Regions from separate parts of the Enterobacter sp. SA197 genome, predicted to be linked through region 2. Evidence: predicted binding sites of a transcription regulator. Region 2 holds the regulator's gene; the other holds the start of a gene.
The links. The regulator Fur, encoded in region 2, represses iron uptake genes when iron is present. The targets are predictions, from matches to a motif close to ATAATAATGAGAACNACTATCAA.
Positions count from the first base shown of each region.

Region 1: a site for Fur is predicted at 1,826-1,848, ahead of exbB (tol-pal system-associated acyl-CoA thioesterase). Genes of this name have one in related genera too.

Region 1 covers NZ_CP096393.1:4,189,348-4,193,157, reverse strand. The annotation lists gene M1D91_RS19615 (DedA family protein) at 1-342, opposite strand, end outside; gene metC (cystathionine beta-lyase) at 473-1,660, opposite strand; gene exbB (tol-pal system-associated acyl-CoA thioesterase) at 1,910-2,644, shown strand; gene exbD (TonB system transport protein ExbD) at 2,651-3,079, shown strand; gene M1D91_RS19595 (cytoplasmic protein) at 3,251-3,709, opposite strand; gene M1D91_RS19590 (hypothetical protein) at 3,711-3,810, opposite strand, start outside.
Region 2 covers NZ_CP096393.1:1,548,551-1,552,360, forward strand. The annotation lists gene chiP (chitoporin ChiP) at 1-1,057, shown strand, start outside; gene chiQ (ChiQ/YbfN family lipoprotein) at 1,075-1,407, shown strand; gene fur (ferric iron uptake transcriptional regulator) at 1,470-1,919, opposite strand; gene fldA (flavodoxin FldA) at 2,206-2,736, opposite strand; gene ybfE (LexA regulated protein) at 2,871-3,179, opposite strand; gene ybfF (esterase) at 3,311-3,810, opposite strand, start outside.

The DNA.
Region 1 (3,810 bases), 2.4 Mb from region 2:
TGCGCGCTGATGATATTTTTCTGGCAACTGGGCCAGCCAGCTTTTTACCACCCGAGTATTTCCAAGCCAGCGCCCCTGCAGGTAACTGAGCCAGCATCCCAGGCTTGCCGCCGAGGTGAGGATAAGCAGGGTAGAAATGTAATCCATACAGCCGCGAGCGATGAGCGCTCCTGCCAGCAAAAGCAGGCTGTCTCCAGGTAAAAAGGAGGCAGGAAGCAATCCATTTTCTAAAAAGAGGGTGACGAACATCACAAAGTAGACGACGCCAACCACATGTGGGTTCGCCAGCGCTGCAAAGTCGTGTTGCCAGAGCGCAGCGATAATGTCTTGAATTACAACCATGGACTTTCCTGTGGTACCGCTTAGAAGAGGCTATTGTACGCGTTTATTGCCCGAAACACCTTGATCCCGGGCGCAATTAATACAGAGTTATCTGCTGGCATAAAGAGAATTTTTAACCAGCCTTATCAATCTACACGATGCGTTGAAACCCTGCTGCTAAATCCTCGATTAAATCATCAACGTTTTCTAAACCAATATGCAACCGAATGAGCGTACCCTCAAAATCCACCTGGCCCTGGGGGCGAATCGCCGCAATCTGTTCCGGCTGATTGGCCAGAATGAGTGATTCAAAACCGCCCCAGGAGTAGGCCATCGCAAAGAGGGTAAACTGGTCGAGAAAGGTGGCCAGTTCGTTATCGTTAAGGCGTTTATTCAGGACAAATGAGAAGAGGCCGCTGCTGCCACTGAAATCCCGCTTCCAGAATTCGTGCCCTTTGCTGCCGGGCAAGGCTGGATGGTTGACGCGTGCCACCTGCGGATGGGAGGCCAGCCACTCGGCGACCTTGACGCTGCTTTCATGGTGCTGACGCAGCCGCACACCGAGCGTACGCAGACCGCGGCTGGTCATATAGGCGGTGTCGGCATCGACCATCTGCCCCATTAAATAGGCATTCTCACGCAGTTGATCCCAACAACGAGCATTGGCGACGGCGGTGCCTATCATCCCGTCTGAATGACCTATCAGGTATTTGGTCGCCGCCTGAAGAGAAATATCTATATCAAATTCCAGTGCTTTAAACAGAATGCCCGCAGCCCAGGTGTTGTCGATCATGATAATGGCTTCTGGGGCAACGCGCCGTACCGCGGCAACAATGGCAGGGACGTCGTGCACTTCCATGGTGATGGAGCCTGGAGATTCGAGAAACACCACTTTCGTGTTTGGTTGAATCAGCTCTGCGATGCCTGCGCCAATTAGCGGGTCGAACCAACCGGTGGTGACCCCCAGTTTGGCAAGGACTTTGGTACTGAAATCCTGGGTGGGTTCATAGGCCGTGTTAGTCACGAGAATATGATCGCCCTGGCTGACGAACGCCAGAATAGTATTCGCAACGGCTGCCGCACCACACGGGAACAGGGCGCAGCCTGCCCCGCCTTCCAGTTCGCACATGGCTTCCTGCAATGAAAAATGAGTCAGCGTGCCCCGACGGCCATAAAACAACTCGCCTTTTGCACGATTGCGGGTGGCATGCTTCTTGGCCTCCACACTGTCGAACACGAGTGAAGAAGCTCGCTGAATGACGCTATTTACCGCGCCCTGGGTGTATTTTTTGCTGCGCCCTGCGTTGACCAGGGCGGTATCCATTTTCTTCGCCGTCATGTTCACTTCACCTGTTTTATACGTCTGGATGTCCAGACTACCATGATTGCCCGGCGATGCACCGTCGACACGGTTATAAAGTATAAAATTCCCTGAATATCGCCCGGCGGGACTTTTTACTGCGTAACCGCAAAGAAAAAGCGGGGGCATTAGGGCAGTATGTAAATACTAATGAGAACTACTATCAATTCGACGTCGATTTGATATTATTATATTCAGATTTTGTGATAGGCGTCCTGGAGAAACACAGTGGGTAATAATTTGATGCAGACGGATCTTTCCGTTTGGGGTATGTATCAACATGCCGACATCGTCGTGAAGATTGTGATGATCGGGTTGATTCTGGCATCAGTAGTTACATGGGCCATCTTCTTTAGTAAAAGCGTGGAATTACTTTCGCAAAAGCGCCGCCTCAAGCGTGAGCAGCAGTTGCTTTCTGACGTGCGTTCTCTGGATCAGGCCAGCGACATCGCCGCCTCTTTCCACGCCCGCAGCCTGAGCACTCAGCTGATTAACGAAGCGCAGAACGAACTGGAGTTATCCGCCGGTAGCGAAGATAACGAAGGGATCAAAGAGCGTACTGGTTTTCGTCTCGAACGCCGGGTTGCTGCAACCGGCCGTCATATGGGCCGTGGCAATGGCTTCCTTGCGACCATAGGCGCTATCTCCCCGTTTGTCGGCCTGTTCGGCACCGTGTGGGGGATCATGAACAGCTTTATTGGTATTGCTCAGACGCAGACCACAAACCTTGCCGTCGTGGCTCCTGGTATTGCCGAAGCGCTGCTGGCAACAGCCATTGGTCTTGTCGCGGCAATTCCAGCCGTAGTCATCTATAACATTTTCGCCCGTATGATCGGCGGCTATAAAGCGACCCTTGGCGATGTTGCTGCGCAGGTTCTGCTGTTACAAAGCCGCGATCTGGACCTGGCGGCCAGCTCGTCTGCTAAACCCGTCCATACGGCCCAGAAATTACGAGTAGGTTGATGTCTCATGGCAATGCGTCTAAACGAAAACCTGGACGATAATGGCGAAATGCACGAGATCAACGTGACGCCGTTTATCGACGTGATGTTGGTTCTGCTGATTATCTTTATGGTGGCGGCTCCGCTTGCTACCGTCGATGTCAAAGTGAATCTGCCAGCCTCTTCCAGCCAGCCGCAACCCCGTCCGGAAAAACCGGTTTATCTTTCTGTCAAAGCGGATAACACTATGTTTATCGGTAACGATCCGGTGACGGACGAAACGATGGTGAGTGCGCTGAATGCTGTGACAGAAGGAAAAAAAGAGACCACCATCTTCTTCCGTGCGGATAAGACGGTCGACTACGAAACCATGATGAAAGTCATGGATACCCTTCATCAGGCGGGTTATCTCAAAATTGGTCTGGTAGGCGAAGAGGTCGCGGCCGCTGCTAAATAGTTTCTGTTTTACTGAAAAGGCCTGCATGACGCAGGCCTTTTTTTGCGCGTAAAGCCGCCGGAGAAACCTTAATTTGAGCGTGACTACATCATTTTTAATTTTTATTAAAAGACCAACCGTTAACAGAATATTTCACGCTTAATTCGGGGGGAACCAGGGGTCAGGGAAGGGTTATTCCACCGCAGGTCTTACGGCGGGCAGGGAGGCTTCATCTTGCGGGGAGGCCGCGCGCTCTTCCAGGGCGACCGTGGTCACCATCGCCGTGCGGTATTCTTCATCTGCGAGCTTACGACTGATGCGCAGCGTTGCAGCTTCGCGTGCAAGGATATACTGATAGTTCGCTTCCAGCCTGGCCATGATTTTGTCATGTAATTCAGGTCGCGCTTCAATGATGGCATTGATGGCAGCACCATAAATCTCTTCTTTTACCTGAAGCGCGTAGATTTCACGGCGGTTTTGCCATTTCAGACGTACCAGCGCGGCCGGGATGGAAACCAGTTCGTGGGCGATGCGCTGGATAGCGGCATTCTTACTTTGAATTAACGCTTCAATATTTTGCTTTAAGATAAATTCGTCGCTTTTATGGTTGTCGAAAACCAAATAAACGTCGTTATCTTCAACGTCTTTCACGCTATTCATCCCCAAGTTTATAAAACAAAGGCATATCTTTTTCGCGGGTTATGAGATTAAGCCAAATTTCATTACCCGCATCATTAATTTCTTTGGTTTTG
Region 2 (3,810 bases):
CAGCCATAAGGTCTATGATGAAGACTGGGCTGGAGACCGAAGTGGGGCAAGTCTCTATACTGCTGCGGCAAAATTTAAGTACGGGCCGTTATGGGCCAGAGCGGGCTATATCCAGCCCACCGGTCAGACGCTACTGGCGTCCAACTGGAGTTTTATGCCGGGTACGTATCAAGGTACGGAAATTGGCGTAAATCTCGACTATGAAGATTGCGGTACCCTGAGTTTCTCCTATATGTGGGCCAATGAATATAAGGCCCCCTGGTATAACGAAACCGATAATTTTTACCAGAATGATGGCGTGAGTAAAATTGATTATGTCCACTCCATTGGCGCGCAATATGATTTTAAAAATGATTTCATTTTAGAAGCGGCATTTGGACAGGCACAGGGCTATGTAGATCAGTACTTCGCGAAAGCCAGTTATAAATTTGATATTGCTGGGAGTCCGCTGTCTACAAGCTATCAGTTCTACAGCTCACGTGATAAAGCATCTAATCACACTATCAATGATATTTATGATGGTACGGCCTGGTTACAGGCGCTGACCTTTAATTATGCCGCAGGGCCCGTTGATTTACGTCTGGAGGGCACATGGGTAAAAGCGGACGGCCGGCAGGGAAATTTCAACTCACGTATGACACCACTTTATGGCTCGTCAAATGGCCGACTGGATATCTGGTGGGATAATCGTTCTGACTTTAACGCCCATAATGAAAAAGCGGTATTTGTTGGCGCTATGTATGATTTGAAAGATTTAAATCTTCCGGGCTGGGCGGTAGGTGCCTCATATGTTTATGGCTGGGATGCCAAACCATCCAACGTTTCGTCTGGCGATAAATACTATAAGGCCGGCAATTCAATTAAGGAATCCGCTTACAGCCTGGATGTGGTTTATACCCTGCAGGACGGCATGGCGAAAGGCACATTATTTAAGCTGCACTTTACCCAGTTCGATAATCACTCCGATATTCCAAGCTGGGGTGGGGGTTACAACAACATCTTCCAGGATGAGCGCGACGTGAAATTTATCGTCATTGCACCTTTTACGATTTTCTGAGGCGAGGGTAGGGCAACATGAATAAAAGTATAATGACTCTGTTTATGGTTCTGGGGCTTACCGCCTGCGTACAGCAACCTCAGGCGCCGAAAGAAGATATGCGTTTGAGAGCGGCTTATAGTGCCTGTATTAATACTGCAGAAGGTTCATCGGAAAAACTTGAAGCCTGCCGTAGCGTGCTGGAAGTGCTGAAGTCAGAAAAGGCGCATCAACAATTTGCCCACGAAGAGTCGGTACGCACCCTGGATTATCAGCAGTGCCTTGAAGCCACCCATACGGGGAATGGTCAGGCGGTAAAAGCCAACTGCGATCGTATCTGGCAGGAAATTCGTAGCAACAATACGCAGTAGCCACCCAGGGTAAACCAATAAAAAAGCCAACCTTCAGGTTGGCTTTTTACGTTTACGGAAGATTACTTAGCAATCTCGTGGGCGTTTTCATCGCTGCGGCAGTCGCCTTCAGCGCAATGGCCGTAGAGGTACAGGCTATGGTTCGTCAGGCGAATGCCGTGTTGGGAGGCAATTTCACGCTGCCGGGCTTCAATGGAGTCATCACTGAATTCAATCACTTTGCCACAGTCGAGGCAAATCAGGTGGTCATGGTGATGCTGCTGAGTCAGTTCAAAGACAGATTTGCCGCCTTCGAAATTATGGCGGGTTACGATCCCGGCATCATCAAACTGGTTCAGTACACGGTAAACCGTTGCCAGCCCGATCTCTTCGCCCATATCGATAAGGCGCTTATATAAATCTTCCGCACTGACATGATGGTTGTCCGGCTCCTGAAGCACTTCCAGGATTTTCAAGCGAGGAAGCGTGACTTTCAGGCCGGCCTTCTTTAATGCGGTATTGTTGTCAGTCATGCGGAATCTGTCCTGTTGCTAAACGATTCGCTTCCGGGGAGGGAAGCTACAAGGAATGCTCTGGGAAATGCGTCTCATTATAGAACTGCCATGTCTAAATGAAAACTGCAAGTCCTCAAGTAAAGTAAGCGTATAAAACGTGGTAGCGCCAACAAAGTCATGCGGTATCCGTTTCAACCAGGCCATATTGTACAGTGCTGGCGGCAAAAGTTAAAAAAATGTAGCAATTATTTCCATTGGTTTTAACTATCAATAAGGCGCAACATGTAGATTGCGCCATATACTGTCAGGCATTAATAATTGCGGTAAGGTTCAGCTCTTCAGAAATCTGTTTCACCCATTTTTCGACGCGACCCGCGGTGAGCTCCGGTTGACGATCTTCATCAATAGCCAGACCTACAAAGTGATCATCGTCAGCAAGGCCTTTGGACGCTTCAAAATGGTAACCTTCTGTCGGCCAGTGACCAACGATGACCGCGCCGCGCGGTTCGATGATGTCACGGATAGTCCCCAGTGCATCACAGAAGTATTCGGCATAATCTTCCTGGTCACCGCAACCAAAAAGGGCAACCAGCTTTCCATTGAAATCAATCTCTTCCAGCGTCGGGAAAAAGTCGTCCCAGTCACACTGTGCTTCGCCGTAATACCAGGTTGGAATACCCAGCAACAGAATATCGTAACCTTCCAGATCTTCTTTGCTGCTCTTCGCAATATCGTGAACATCCGCAACATCTTTACCAAGCTGCGCCTGAATCATTTTTGCGATGTTTTCGGTATTACCGGTGTCGCTGCCGAAAAAAATGCCAGTGATTGCCATGAGTAAAATAACCTCTTGAAACTTAATGATATGGTGGTGGCGTTTAGCCCACGGATAAGGGCAATCATAGCAGATAGGAGAAGCGCGCGGAAACTGCAATCGCCTCGGACTGCACTCTCTGCTACATGAAAGCGTTAATCAGACGAAGATTCAGAGTAATCAATGCTGTTCAGCGCTTTGAGCTGTTCCAGCAACATCTCTTCAATGAGTTCACTGCGGCTCATTTGACGCGCGTCTGCCAGGGCATTCAGTGCGTCCACTGCCTCAGCATTTATTTTCAATTCGACGCGTTTAAGCCCACGAAATTTATCGCGTTTAAGCTGGTTACGCTTGTTAATGCGTAATTGCTCGTCGCGAGAGAGCGGATTGGTTTTGGGACGTCCCGGGCGACGCTCATTCGCGAACAGATCTAGTGTCGTGCGGTCCGTTTGTTCTTTAGCCATGGTTTAAGGATACTACGGGAAGTACAAGCAATCGGGTCATTGCCCGGGCTGATTAGCGCGCCATCATACATCAGCGATGCAGGGACGCCAACGCCCGGGCGCGTTATGGCGACCGGTCGCCGGGTTTTTAATCAGTTCGTCTTTTCAGAGAGATAACGGCGGATGGCGCGTAAAACGGCATCTGGCTTTTCTGCATGTACCCAGTGCCCCGCGCCCGCAATGACATGCGCCTTCGCCTGAGGAAACTGGCTGAGTAACGCCTGCCGGTACTGCTCAGTCACATAAGGGGAGTTACCGCCGGGAATGAAAAGAGCGGGGTGGTTCCAGGCCGGAACGGCTTCCCAACCCACAATATGCGGATACTCTTCCCATAATACGGGAACGTTAAATCGCCACTGGCCCTCACTAAAAGATTTCAGAAGAAACTGAATAACGCCCTCTTCATCAATTACCGTGCGCATCACGGCCGCTGCTTGCTGGCGCGTGGTGACCTTTGCATCCGTTACGGCATTGATGGCGGCGAAAATCTCGTCATGGCGACGTACAGCGTAATCGACAGGGGCAATATCAATAGCCACCAGCCCGTCAATACGTTCCGGCGCAATCGCCGTTAATGCCATCACCGCTTTGC